Regions from separate parts of the Mesorhizobium sp. BR1-1-6 genome, predicted to be linked through region 1. Evidence: predicted binding sites of a transcription regulator. Region 1 holds the regulator's gene; each other region holds the start of a gene.
What was found. Region 1 encodes LexA, which represses DNA repair genes until DNA is damaged. Its sites were predicted from a motif close to TGTTCNNNNTGTGTTCNG; they were not measured.
Positions count from the first base shown of each region.

Region 2: LB545_RS23375 (single-stranded DNA-binding protein) is a predicted target of LexA. The motif match lies at 3,688-3,705, and genes of this name have one in related genera.
Region 3: LB545_RS04325 (DNA recombination protein RmuC) is a predicted target of LexA. The motif match lies at 2,074-2,091, and genes of this name have one in related genera.

Region 1 covers NZ_JAIUHZ010000010.1:75,717-80,282, forward strand. The annotation lists gene LB545_RS19670 (ComEC/Rec2 family competence protein) at 1-1,494, shown strand, start outside; gene lexA (transcriptional repressor LexA) at 1,488-2,231, opposite strand; gene LB545_RS19680 (TetR/AcrR family transcriptional regulator) at 2,684-3,361, shown strand; gene kynU (kynureninase) at 3,358-4,566, shown strand, end outside.
Region 2 covers NZ_JAIUHZ010000015.1:114,282-118,847, reverse strand. The annotation lists gene LB545_RS23400 (helix-turn-helix transcriptional regulator) at 1-740, opposite strand, end outside; gene LB545_RS23395 (hypothetical protein) at 828-1,364, shown strand; gene LB545_RS23390 (MarC family protein) at 1,538-2,167, shown strand; gene LB545_RS23385 (OsmC family protein) at 2,173-2,598, opposite strand; gene LB545_RS23380 (DUF2306 domain-containing protein) at 2,621-3,034, opposite strand; gene LB545_RS23375 (single-stranded DNA-binding protein) at 3,075-3,587, opposite strand; gene LB545_RS23370 (ArsR/SmtB family transcription factor) at 3,824-4,138, shown strand; gene LB545_RS23365 (SRPBCC family protein) at 4,135-4,566, shown strand, end outside.
Region 3 covers NZ_JAIUHZ010000001.1:881,873-886,438, forward strand. The annotation lists gene truA (tRNA pseudouridine(38-40) synthase TruA) at 1-21, opposite strand, end outside; gene LB545_RS04310 (GNAT family N-acetyltransferase) at 45-551, opposite strand; gene fmt (methionyl-tRNA formyltransferase) at 548-1,483, opposite strand; gene def (peptide deformylase) at 1,490-2,020, opposite strand; gene LB545_RS04325 (DNA recombination protein RmuC) at 2,124-3,410, shown strand; gene LB545_RS04330 (GFA family protein) at 3,430-3,834, opposite strand; gene LB545_RS04335 (cation diffusion facilitator family transporter) at 3,958-4,566, opposite strand, start outside.

The DNA.
Region 1 (4,566 bases):
GCCGGGATTCCCGACGAGATCAATGAAGCGATGCGACGCACCGGCATCTACCACATCATCTCAATTTCCGGGCTGCACATGGCGCTGGTCGCCGGCACCGTCATGGGTCTGCTGCGTGGCGGCTTCGCGCTGTTTCCGAACTTTTCCTCCCGTCGGCCGGTCAAGAAATACGCGGCCGCGGCGGCACTTTTCTCGATCGCCGCCTACCTCGTCATTTCGGGCGTCGTTGTCGCCGCCGAACGCAGCTTCATCATGCTGGCGGTGATGCTGATCGCCGTTCTGTTCGATCGGGCGGCACTCACCATGCGCAATCTGGCTATTTCGGCGATCGCCGTCATCGTGGTGTCGCCGCACGAGGTGGTAGGGCCGAGCTTCCAGATGTCGTTCGCCGCCACCGCGGCCCTGGTCGGCGCCTATGCCGGCTGGTCGGATCGCAAAGCCGACAAAGCGCGGACCCCGCCGCCGCAACGGACCTTGCCTGGCCTGCTGACGCGAAAATTGCTGCTGGCGACAGGTGGGCTGGCGATGACCTCGATTATCGCGGGAAGCGCCACGGCGCTTTTCGCCATCTGGCATTTCCAGCGCGTGTCGCCGCTCAGCCTGTTCGCCAATCTTGCCGTCATGCCGATCGTTTCTGTCGTGATGTTCCTTGCGGTTGCCAGCGCGCTGCTGATGCCGTTCGGGTTCGATGGACCATCCCTTTATCTGATGGGCAAGGGACTGACCGCGATGATCGCCATATCAGGATGGATCTCGCAACGCTCGCCGGTCGACGCGGTCGGGTTGATTTCGCAGCAATCCGTCCTTCTGGTGGCGATCGCCCTGGTCATCGCGACGATGGCCACGACATGGCTGCGGCTGACGGCACTTCCCTTCGCGCTCGCCGGCCTGTTGACCGTCTCGGACACGCGCACGCCGGACGTGCTGATTTCGGAGGATGCCCGCCTGGTGGCGTTGCCGATCGGCGGCGGCGAGCTCGCGATCAACCGGGCGCGCCCGAACGAATTCACCGTCGATAATTGGAAACGCGCGCTGAAGTCCGAAACCATCGTTGCGCCGGAACTGTTCGACAGCGGAGACCGACAGTTCGACATCTTCGATCCCGCGCAACTTCCGGCGGGAGCGCCTTTCTATTGCTTCACGGGCCTGTGCATGGCCCGGCATACCTCGGGGGCGATCATCGCGCAGGTGGAGGATCGCAAGGACGCCTGGAGGGCCTGCTCCTATGCGGATCTGATCGTCATCAACGACCCCGCGGGCTACGATCCCTGCCACAATCCGCTGGTTCTCGTCATCACCAAGCGGCAGCTCGCTCGCAAGGGAAGCGCCGCCGTCTTCTTCGACCGGCAATCGGCGACGGCACCGGCGCTGGTCAGCTTTGCCGTCGACCGGCCATATCGGCCCTGGCATGAACAGCGAAAATTCTCACGCGAAGCAAGGGGATTGCCGCCTTACCGCAAACCCGAAAAGCCCACCGCCGAGCCCGCTCAGTAGCGCCTGATCAGCCCGACCAGCTTGCCTTGCACCTTGACCCTGTCCGGTCCGAAAATACGTGTTTCATAGGCCGGATTGGCAGCCTCGAGCGCAATCGAAGCACCCTTTCGGCGGAAGCGCTTCAGCGTTGCTTCCTCCTCGTCCACCAGGGCCACGATGATCTCGCCAGGACTTGCGGTGTCGGCATTGCGGATGATGACCGTGTCGCCGTCGAAAATGCCGGCCTCGATCATCGAATCGCCCTTGACCTCCAGCGCATAGTGTTCGCCGCCCATGATCATGTCAGGCGGCACTGAAATGGAATGCGTCTGATGCTGGATGGCATCGATCGGCACACCCGCTGCGATGCGACCCATGACCGGGATCGACACCGCTGAAACAGCGTCGTCGTCATTGCCGACAGCGGGCAGACGCGAAGACGTCGCCGGCTTGATCTGCCGGCTAGGGCTGCTGCCCTGTCCGAGGCTGCCCTGGATGACGCTCGGGGAGAACTTCTTTGCCGCGTTAAGACCCGGCGCGATCGAGTCCGGCAGGCGCAGCACCTCCAGCGCGCGCGCCCGGTTGGGCAGGCGGCGAATGAAGCCGCGCTCCTCCAACGCCGTGATCAGCCGATGAATTCCCGACTTGGAGGCGAGGTCCAGCGCTTCCTTCATCTCGTCGAAGGACGGCGGAATGCCGCTTTCCTTCAGCCGTTCATGGATGAACATCAAGAGTTCATGTTGCTTGCGCGTGAGCATGGCGGCCCCCAAAGGCATTGCACGAAGGGTCTGGAACCAGAATCAGAAAACAAACCCAGAACAAACCCTATCTGTTCCAGTTGTGTTCCGCAACCATTTAAAGTTTAATGAATTTGTTAAGGCGACGGAAACGAAATGCCCTCCCGCAGCCAGCATCCTGCCAGCGCGGTCCGTCGTCAATGCGCTCCCGGGCCCTTTGAAACTATTTTGGTTAATGGCCTGTGGCCCGACCGGTCTCCACTCTTGGCACAAGCCTGCAAGCTGGGTGACCGGCAGGTGCGGGGTGCGTTTGGGCGGATTAGAAACCCCTGCGGCTCGTGAACGAAACGAAACCAAAATGCCAACTTCCGCCGGAAAACGGCCAGACACCACCACTGGTCGCGACGGGCTGCGTTCGTTCGTTCGCTTGACGAAACCGTATAATAATGTACGGTTTTCGAAGAGGAACACCAATGACCACGCCGAAGCAGGCCGCGCGACGCGAACGGATAGAGGAGGCCGCCTATGCGGTGCTCCGGGAAACCGGCTACAAGAGCGCCTCCCTGCTTGCTATCGCCAAGCGGGCATCGGCCTCGAACGAAACCCTCTACAACTGGTACGGCAACAAGCAGACCCTGTTTCGATCCTTGATCGAAGCCAATGCGGGAGAGGCAAGGAAGCTGCTGGAGGACGCCCTTCACCGGGCGCGCGATCCGCTCGAAACCCTGAACTTGCTCGGGCCAGTCCTGCTGACCCTCGTGACGGGCGACAAGGCGGTGGCGCTCAATCGCGCCGCGGCCGGCGACGTCAACGATACAGGCACGCTTGGCCAATCGATCGCGCAATTCGGCCGCAATACCATAATGCCGCTTGTTGGCGACCTGCTTCGAACCGCAAGTCGGGCCGGCCTGATCGCCTGTGACGATCCTGCCGAAGCCGCCGACATCTACATCAGTCTTTTGATCGGCGATCTCCAGGTTCGCCGGATCGTTGGGGTGCTCGAGGAACTGCCTCGGGCGGAAATCGAGCAAAGATCGAACCGGGCGTTCACCCTGTTCTTGAGCCTCTATGCGGCCAGCCCTTGCCCGGGCGGCAAAACAGCCGGCCCGTTTCCAGGGCGCTCTTCTCACCGAGGAACATCGCGACCATGAGCAAAATTCCCGATCTCGCAGCGATCAAGGCAATGGACACCGCGGATCCGCTGCGTGCCATGCGTGACCGCTTCACCTTGCCCCAGGGGGTGATCTATCTAGACGGCAATTCGCTGGGCGCCGCTTCGCCCGCCGTGTTCGGCGAGCTGCAGAAGGCCGCCACGCAGGAGTGGGCGCAGGATCTCATCCGCGCCTGGAACACCGCCGGCTGGTTCGACATGCCGGTCGAACTCGGCGACCAACTCGGGCGCCTGATCGGGGCCGCCGCCGGCCAGACGGTGGTCTGCGATACCACCTCGATCAACATCTACAAGGTGCTGCATGCGGCACTCGGGATGCGGCCGGACAGGTCAGTCATCGTCGCCGAGGGGGACAGCTTTCCGACCGATCTCTATATGGCCGAAGGCGTTGCCTCGACGCGGCCGGGCACGGTGCTGCGGCTCGAGGGTGTCGATGCGCCGACCATAGAAGAACTGATCGACGAGCGGGTCGCGGTCATCCTGGTCAACCACGTCAACTACAAATCCGGGCAGTTGCGCGACATGGCCGCGCTGACGCGGACGGCACATGATGCCGGCGCGCTGATCGTCTGGGATCTCTGCCATACCGCCGGCGCCTTGCCCGTCGAGCTCGACCGTTCGAATGCCGATTTCGCCGTTGGCTGCACCTACAAATATCTCAATGGCGGCCCGGGTGCCCCGGCCTTCATCTACGCGGCCGAGCGCCACCATGGCGATGTCCGCCAGCCGCTCAGCGGCTGGTGGGGCCATGCGCGGCCATTCGCCTTCGAACAGGGTTTTGCTGCCGGCACAGGCATCCGCCGGTTTCTCTGCGGCACGCAGCCTGTGCTGTCGATGCGCGCGCTCAAAGGGGCGCTCGATGTCTGGAACGACGTCGACATGGCAGAGGTGCGCAGGAAGAGCATGGCGTTGACCGATCTGTTCATCCAACTGGTCGAGGCAAAATGCGGCGCCTACGGCCTCGAACTCGAAAGCCCGCGCGATGGCAATGAGCGCGGCAGCCAGGTTTCGTTCCTCCACCCGCATGGCTATCAGGTGATGCGGGCCTTGATCGAGCGCGGCGTGATCGGCGATTTCCGCGCGCCATCCACGATTCGCTTCGGCTTTACGCCGCTTTATGTCGGCTATGTCGATGTCTGGCAGGCTGTCGAGGTGCTGGAAGACATTTTGCGCACGGACGCGTGG
Region 2 (4,566 bases), on a different contig from region 1:
AAGCCCGCCTCGAAGGCGATCGTCGAGATCGCCTTGTCCGAAGCGTGGAGCCGCACTGCTGCCCGGTGCAGCCTGGTCCTCAGCAGAAACCGGTAGGGGGTCATTCCGGCAATCTGCCGGAATGTGCGCAGGAAATGATACGGACTGGTCGCCGTCTCCCGCGCCAGCACGGCCAGCGAAAGCGGCTGATCGGCATCGATCTCGATACGCCGAACCGCCTCCGCGACCCGTTTCTGGTCGCGGCCGCTGGGTGTCCGCGCCATCTTGGTGCGCCCTGAGCTTGCGGCGACTGCTGCGCTGGCAATGCGCAAGCCGAGTTCCTCGAAAGCAGCGGTTTCGCCCACATCGCGCGCGGCCTCCGCTTCGGCCAGCAGCGGCATCAGCGCCGGCAGGGGCGGCAAGCGCGGCGTCTTGAAGGCCAGCATTCTGGCGCCCGGTACGTCCTCCACGATCCGTTCCATATAGGCCGGAGCAAAATGGAAGGAGAGGCAGCGGTCACCGGCGCCGTGCTCGTGGCCGCATTCGTAGCATGTGCCGGGATTACCGAGCAGCACCGCGCCTGGCGCGAGCATCGCGGTGCCCTGGCTGGCGCGATAGCGGAAGGTGCCGCTGGTCACCGCGGCGACGCAGAACGTCCGGTGCTCCTCCTCGAACGGCCGGTCGCCGGCGCCGGCCGTGCACACCACGTCCGACACCTGCCAGCCTGGCCCCGAGGCAATGATCCTGTCGCTCGTCGTCATAGCCTGAAAGATAGCAATTTTTCCCAAGCGCAGAACCCTGCCCCGGCCTATCGCTTGCGGCCTCCTGACAGCATGAAGGCACCAGCCATGACCAACCAGCCCACTTTTACCGAAGCCCTGCACAGCGACGGGCCAGCCCCCGGCTTTGCCGAGAATTTGGATCTCTACGGTCGCTTCGTCGGCGCCTGGACTTTCGATGCCAGCCGTCATCTCGAGGACGGCACCGTGCTGACCGGACGCGGCGAGGTGCATTTCGGCTGGGTGCTGGAAGGCCGCGCGATCCAGGACGTCTGGATCCTGCCCGCGCGCGATGCCGGCCCCTCGCCTTCTCTCGGCAAATGGACCTTTTATGGCACGACCTTGCGCGTCTACGATCCCGGCGCAAACGCCTGGCATATCTTTTGGAGCGATCCCCGAAACCAATACTACAGCCGCCAACTCGGCCGCGCCGAGGGCGAAACGATTGTCCAAGTGGGCGCCGACGGCACCGGTTCCTCCGTACGTTGGAGCTTTTCACGGATCACGGAAAATTCCTTCCGCTGGCTCGGCGAGCGCTCGCACGACAATGGCGCGACATGGCGGCTCGAAGTGGAGTTCCTGGCGCGGCGCTCTGGCCGTACCTGATCAAGCAAGCCCGCGACGCAAACTCAGGCATTCCCTGCGTTCTTTCGCGTCTCCCTCGGCCCAGCCGGCTTTCGCAGAGTTCGCGAGCCGCCTCTCCCCAGCCGGTTTCCTCCGTCCCTGCTTTGCTCTACCAATGTCGGGATGCGGGCTCGGCCCGGCGGGAGGGGTGAGAGATGCCGAGTTTCGACAGCCTGTTCAACGCCTTCGTCACCATTCTGGTGACCATCGACCCGCCCGGGCTGGCGCCGCTGTTTCTGGCGATAACGCGCGGCATGAACCGCGAGGAGCGCCAGCAGGTCTCGGTCCGCGCCTCGGTCATTGGCTTCCTTGTGATGGCGCTGTTCGCGGTTGCCGGCGCGTCGATCCTGTCGGTGTTCGGCATCACGCTGCCGGCATTCCGCGTCGCCGGCGGGTTCCTTCTGTTCTTCATCGCTTTCGAAATGGTGTTCGAGCGCCGGCAAGACCGCAAGGAGAAGATCGGCGACGTCGCCATCACCAAGGACATGATCCACAACATCGCCGCTTTCCCGCTGGCGATCCCGCTGATCGCCGGCCCTGGCGCGATTTCGGCGACTGTGCTGCTCTCCGGCTCGTTTCAGGGTTTTGGCGCCCAGGCGGCACTGGTCGGCATCATCTTCGTCTGCCTCGCCATCACCTATCTCGTGTTCGTGCTCTCGGAGCGCATCGACCGCATCCTCGGCCAGACCGGCCGTTCGATCCTGACCCGCCTGCTCGGCGTTATCCTGGCGGCACTTGCCGTCCAGTTCGTGGCTGACGGCATCAAGGCGCTGATGGCCTCATAGGCCGCTTATTTTGCCGTCGTGTCGATAATTTCGAAATCGTGGGTAATGGCGGCGGTTTTGGACATCATGGCCGAAGCCGAACAGTATTTTTCGATCGAGAGATCGATCGCCCGCTTCACCTTGTCGGGCGACAGCGCCCTGCCCTTGACGATGAAATGCATATGAATGCGGGTGAACACCTTGGGATCGGTCTCGGCTCGGTCGGAATCGAGCTCGACCACACAGTCCTCGATCGCCTCGCGCCCCTTTTCGAGGATATGGACGACATCATAGGCCGAGCAGCCGCCGGTGCCGATCAGCACCAGTTCCATCGGGCTCGGCCCCGGCGTTCTCCCTTCAGGGCCGAACGCGGTCCCCAGTACGACCTTATGGCCTGTGCCGGACTCGCCGACGAAGGTGCGTTCCTCGACCCATTTGATGCGTGCTTTCAACTGATATTCCTTCCACTCGGGATCACGGTCTGGCTTGCGCGACGCCGAAGACCACGTCGTGCAAGATTCTGCCGGGCACCAGCGTAAAGACACCGGCACCCACCAGTGCAAAGATATACAACGCAATCATCGCCTTGCGGTGCTTGGCGACGCGGTGATTGCGTGCATGCCAGACCGCCAGCGGCACCGTGACCAGCACCAGGATCGACAAGAGATGGATCGGGCTGAAAGGGCCAATGAGCCGTATCTGCTGGATCCAGAAACTCGAGATGGCGACGGCCAGCATCAGCGCCGCCCAGAGATAGCCCATCGCGCGGTGGCGCAGCGTGCCTTTCGGCAGCGCCAGCTGCACGCCGCCTATCGCCAGCGCGGCAAAGGCCGCGAGCGCATGCCATGGGATCGGAGGACGTGCCGATAGGAGCGGTCCGAGCGACATCGCGCCCTCTCCTCAAATGCCCGTCACGCCGTGTCGATGCTCAGAACGGAATTTCGTCGTCCAGCTCGCGCGACGAACCGCCGCCGCCCTTGGGAGCGCCGCCGCCACGATTGAAGCCTTCGTTCGGGCCGGACTGGCCGAAATCGGAACCACGGCTGCCGCCGCCGGAATAACCCCCGACCTGGCCGCCCTCACCCTGGCCGCGCGCGTCCAGCATCTGCAGCTCGCCGCGGAATCTCTGCAGCACGACTTCCGTCGTGTATTTGTCGGCACCGGTCTGGTCTTGCCATTTGCGTGTCTGCAACTGGCCCTCGACATAAACCTTCATGCCCTTCTTCAGATACTGCTCGGCAACCTTGGCGATGCCCTCATTGAAGATGACGACATTGTGCCACTCGGTCTTTTCCTTGCGCTCGCCGGAATTCTTGTCGCGCCAGCTTTCCGATGTTGCGATGCGGATGTTGACGACCGGCTCGCCCGAATTCAGGCGGCGGATCTCCGGATCCGCTCCGAGATTGCCGACCAGAATGACCTTGTTGACGCTACCCGCCATGATACTTCTCCGCGCTCGTCCGAAACAAATTTTTGTCGCAGCACCTTACAGGTTGCGCACACCCGTTGCCTGCTGTGGCTGCCTTTTCCCACAAGGTTTTTGTTCTCTTTTCGTTCCTATATGCATCGCCGCTCATTGTCAAGGAATGGCAGTAATGCCGGAGCCGCCAGCTTCCCTTCATATGGGCCGTAAAACATCGCTTGCCAAACCGATAAGTATCGACTTATGCTTTCGCCATGATCGAAGCGGAGATTTTCCGGGCGCTGGCCGACCCCACCCGACGCGCCGTCTATGAACGCCTCGCCACCAGCGAGATGACGGTGTCGCAGCTGCGCACCGGCATGACGGTGTCGCAGCCGGCTGTGTCGCAGCACCTGGCGGTGCTGCGCAGCGCAGGCCTGGTGGTCGAGCGGCGGGCGGGCCGCAACGCCTATTACCGCGCCGATCCGCAAGGGCTCGACCCGCTGCTTGGCTGGATCGAACGCTACCGGACGTTCTGGCCCGAGCGCATCGAAAAACTAAGGACGGTTCTCAAGGATATGGACCAATGACGCACGCACCAGTGACCGACGAAAGCCCTGCGCGGACCGCCCCCGACGCGATCGAGTTCGAGTGCGATCTCCCCGAGCCGCCGGAAAAGGTATGGCGGGCGCTGACCGTGCCCGAATTGCTTGCGGCCTGGATGATGCCCAACGACATCAATCCTGAGATCGGCAGCAATTTCGCCTTTGCCGGGCCGGATGCGCCGATCGAATGCGAGATCCTCGATGCCGAGCCCGGAAAAAGGCTTCGCTATTCCTGGCGGCAACAGCCGCGGCCCGACGAGGAACGGAACCCGCTCGACAGCATCGTCACCTTCACGCTCGCCCGCACCGTTTCGGGCGGCACGCATCTGCATATTATACATGAAGGCTTTGCCCGTGCGGCGACATCCGCCGCCAGGCCCATGGTGACCATGGCAGGCGCCGGCTGCCGGCTT
Region 3 (4,566 bases), on a different contig from region 1:
GTCGAGGCGAAAACGCGGCATGCCGGGCGGCTATACGCACTCGCCTAGGCGGCGAGTGCGGTGAAGGCCGAGGCGTAGACCAGCCGGCCGGTTTCGGGAGCGTCGCCCCAGGCCAGCGCCTGCAGCGCCTCGCCCTGGTATTCACTCTCGAATCCTTCGGCGCGCGCGTGGCTGTAGCCGAAACGGCTGTAGTAGGTGGGATCGCCCAGCACTACGGCCAGCATCTCGCCGGCGTCGCGCAGGCGGATGTGAGCCTCGCGGATCAGCGCGCCGCCAATGCCGGTGCCGTGAAAGGAGGGCTCCACCGCCAGCGGCGCCAGTGCCACCGCCGGGAAATCTTTCCCGCCGGTGCGGACGAAGAGCCGCGAAAACAGGATGTGGCCAACCACTTGCCCGTCTTCTTCCGCCACCAGTTCGACAACGGCGTCGCCGCCGGAAACCAGCGCGTCAACCAGCCCGGCCTCCGCCTGCTGGCCGAAAGCGTGTTCCTCGACGAGGCGGATGGCCTCGCGATCCCGCGGCGTCGCCGCGCGTATCGACATCATGCTCATGACAGTTTCATTCCTTTTTCGATCTTGGTCCCGCGCAGGAATTCTTGCGCGGCGGCGGGCCTTCCGCCAGCCCGTTGAACTTCGACCAGCCGGATCGCGCCCGCTCCGCAGGCGACCGTCAGGCGGTCGTCGAGAATTCCTCCCGGCTCGCCCACACCTTGCGCAAGCGTCGAGCGAAGCAGTTTCAGCCGTTCCACCCGGCCACCAATTTCAACCTCGCACCAGGCGCCGGGGAACGGCGACAGGCCGCGAATATTATTGTGAACTTCGGCCGCGGGTCGCGTCCAATCCACGTGCGTATCGGATTTATCGATCTTTTTGGCATAGGTCACCCCCTCAACCGCTTGGGCGGTGAACGCCAGGCTATTCCTTTCCAGCCGCGCCAGCGCTTCCACGATCAGTGCGGCGCTGACGCTCATCAATCGATCATGCAGATCGCCGGCGGTCATATCGGGTTCGATGACGCATTTTTCAACCAGCCCCACCGGGCCGGTGTCGAGGCCTTCTTCCATGCGCATGACCATCATGCCGGTTTCGCTGTCGCCCGCCATGATCGCCCGTTGGATGGGCGCCGCACCGCGCCACCGCGGCAACAGCGAGGCATGGCCGTTGATGCAGCCCAGTCGCGGCGCCTCAAGCACCGCCCTGGGCAGCAGCAGGCCGTAAGCCACGACCACGCCGATATCGGCTTGCAGCGCGCGAAAAGCTGCCTGTTCGGCCTCGCCCTTGAGCGACGTCGGCGTGCGCGTCTCGATGCCCAGCCGTTCCGCCTCGCGCTGTACCGGCGACGGCGTCAGCTCAAGGCCGCGCCGGCCGGCGGCTCGCGGCGGCTGCGTGTAGACGGCCGCGACCTCATGTCCGGCATCGGCAATCGCGCGCAATGTCGGCACCGAAAACTCCGGCGTCCCCATGAAAATGACGCGAAGGGGCATTGTCCCCTATCCCACCAGCTTGCCCGGAGCCTTGTCCTTGGCCAGCTTCTTGAACTTCTTCACCACCATGTCGCGCTTCAGCTTCGAAATGTGGTCGATGAACAGCACGCCGTTGAGATGGTCGATCTCATGCTGCAGGCAGGTTGCCATCAGCCCCTCGGCCTCCATTTCCTGCAGCTTGCCATCGCGGTCGAGATACTTGACCCGCACGGAAGCCGGGCGTTCGACCTCGGCATAATAGTCGGGAATCGACAGGCAACCTTCCTCGTAGACGGAGCGCTGGTCGGCGCTTTCCAGGATTTCGGGATTGATGAAGACATGCGGCGCCGGCGTCTCGTCCTCCTTGGCGAGGTCGATCACCAGCATGCGCAGCGGCTCGCCGATCTGGATCGCGGCCAGCCCGATGCCGGGCGCGTCATACATGGTCGCCAGCATGTCGTCGGCCAGTTTGCGCAAGGGCGCGTCGACGCGCTCCACCGGCTTGGAAACCTGGCGCAGGATGGGGTCGGGAAGAATGATGAGCGGCTTGATCGGCATGGCGTCTCACCTAAGACCTTGAATAAAGGGCGTCAACCGGTACGCCGGGGGATCGTTCACGTTTTGATCTGTGCTGGCCGGCCGAATCGTCTATGCTGTGTGCATGAACGACCTGACATCCATCCTTTCGGAACCTGTCGCCCGGCTTGGCGCGACCACGATCACGCTCGGCCATGCGCTGGCGTTCGGGGCCTTTGTGTTTCTTGGCCTGTTCGTGGCGCTTGTCGTCGCGCTGTGGCGCTCGGCCAAGGCGCGCGCCGTGGCCGCTGCCGAAGCCGCCGACCATGCCCGCGACGCCGAGGCGCGGATGGCCGGCATATTGCAAAGCCAAGCCGAGATGCAGGGCCGCATGGGCGCCATCGCGGAAGTCTTCGGCGCGCGGCAGGCGGAACTGACGCAATCGATCGGCCAGCGCCTCGATGCCATGACCGGCCGCCTCGGCCAGACCATGACCGAGCAAACCAAATCCACTCATGAGAGCCTGGCCAAATTGCAGGAGCGGCTGGCCGTCATCGACACCGCGCAAGGCAACATCCAGTCGCTCGCCGGCCAGGTCGTGCAATTGCAGGCGATCCTCTCCAACAAGCAGACGCGCGGCGCCTTCGGCCAGTCGCGCATGGAAGCGATCGTCGCCGACGGTCTGCCGCACGGCGCCTACGAGTTCCAGGCGACCTTGTCCAACGGCAGCCGTCCCGATTGCCTGGTGAAGATGCCCAACGGCGCGCCGGCGCTTGCCGTCGACGCCAAGTTTCCGCTGGAAGCCTGGAACGCCATCCGCGCCGCCGAAGGCGCCGAACAGCAGAAGGTCGCGTCGCAGGCCTTCCGCCGCGACATCGAGGTGCATGTCCGCGATATCGCGGATAAATATCTGATCCAGGGCGAGACGCAGGATACCGCCTTCATGTTCGTGCCGTCGGAATCGGTGTTTGCCGAGATCCACGAAAATTTCGAGGCGGTGGTGCAGAAGGCGCACCGCGCCCGCGTCGTCATCGTCTCGCCGTCGCTCCTGATGCTGTCGATCCAGGTCATCCAGGCGATCCTGAAGGATGCCCGTATGCGCGAGCAGGCACACCTGATCCAGGGCGAGGTGATCCGGCTGATGGAGGATGTTTCGCGCGTCGACGAGCGGGTGCGCAAATTGCAGGGCCATTTTGCCCAGTCGGCCAAGGATATAGACGACATCCTCGTCTCGACGTCGAAGGTGACCAAACGCGGCCAGAAGATCGAAGCTCTGGAGTTTGGGGCGCAGCCCGGAGGCGATGCCGACCCTGACATGGCGTCACCAGCCCCTGCGAAGCCGGAACCCGGCCCGCGCGTTGTCGATTCCCCACGCGTTGCCGATTCAAAGACCGGCCAGCTCAGGCTGAGGGTCGTCGAAGGCGACGAATGAGGCGCCGCACCGGACGGCGCTACTGCTCCTCCACTGTGGTCATGCCGTGAAATTCAGGTAGCCAGTGAAGCGCCGAGCGGTGCCATTTTTGCAGTGTCGGAATCAAATCCTGGCGTTGCCGCGCGGTTCCCACTCGAATGCCGTAGACCTTTGGGCCATCTCCGACCGACGTGGCGTAAAGGTGCGAACCGCAGTCGGCGCAAAAGGCCTGGACGCGCTTGGCGCCGCTTGCCACGGTCTTGATGTAGACCTTCGGTGTACCCTTTGTGATCCGGTAGTGATCTTCAGGCGCCGGAACGGTGACGCGAAAGGCCGTACCGGTCAACTGTTGGCAATCGGTACAATGGCAGATCGAGGTCTTTTCCGGTTCGACCTCCGCCTCATAGGTGATGGCACCACAATGACAGCCGCCGTCGATCTTCATAATCAGTCCTCCAAAACTCGATCGGCTGATTTTAGCGGCGCAGCGTCGCAAGGCAACGACGCGACGCTGGTCCAAGACATAATCCCGAGGAGTGGAATGTGGTTTCGAGACCTGCTCAAAACTCTACTCGGATGCCGATTCGATCAGCTTGCGCCGCTGTTCCCAGGTGCCTGTCGTCTGCGGCTTGACGAACAGCCGGGTGATCTCGGGCATTTCCTTCCTTAGCCGCGCTTCGAGGCGCTCGACGCAGGCTTCGATTTCCGGCGCGGACAGATGGTCCTCGAATTCGATGCTCAGGCCGGCAACGATTTCTTCCGGCCCCAGGTGGACGGTCAGGACGCCGTTCGCCCGCTGCACCGCCGGATCCTGCTGCGCGATCGCCAGCACTTCTTTCTGCACCGCGGGCGAAGCAGGCTCGCCGATGAGCAGCCCCTTGCTCTCGCGCGCCAGGAAGGCCGCGGTCGCACCCAGGATCAGCGCAATGCCGATCGAGGCGGCGCCGTCCAGTTCCGGCATCTCGAAAATCTCCGCCGCCAATATGCCGGCAAAGGCGACGATCAGGCCGAGAAGCGCGGCACTGTCCTCGAACAGCACTGTGTAGACGCTTGGATCCTTGCTCGATTGCACGGCCTGCAGCCAGCCCTGCTGGCCCTTCTGCCGGCGGAATTCCCTCAGCGCCACCAGCCATGAGCTGCCCTCGAACAGAAACGACAGGCCGAGCACGATGTAATT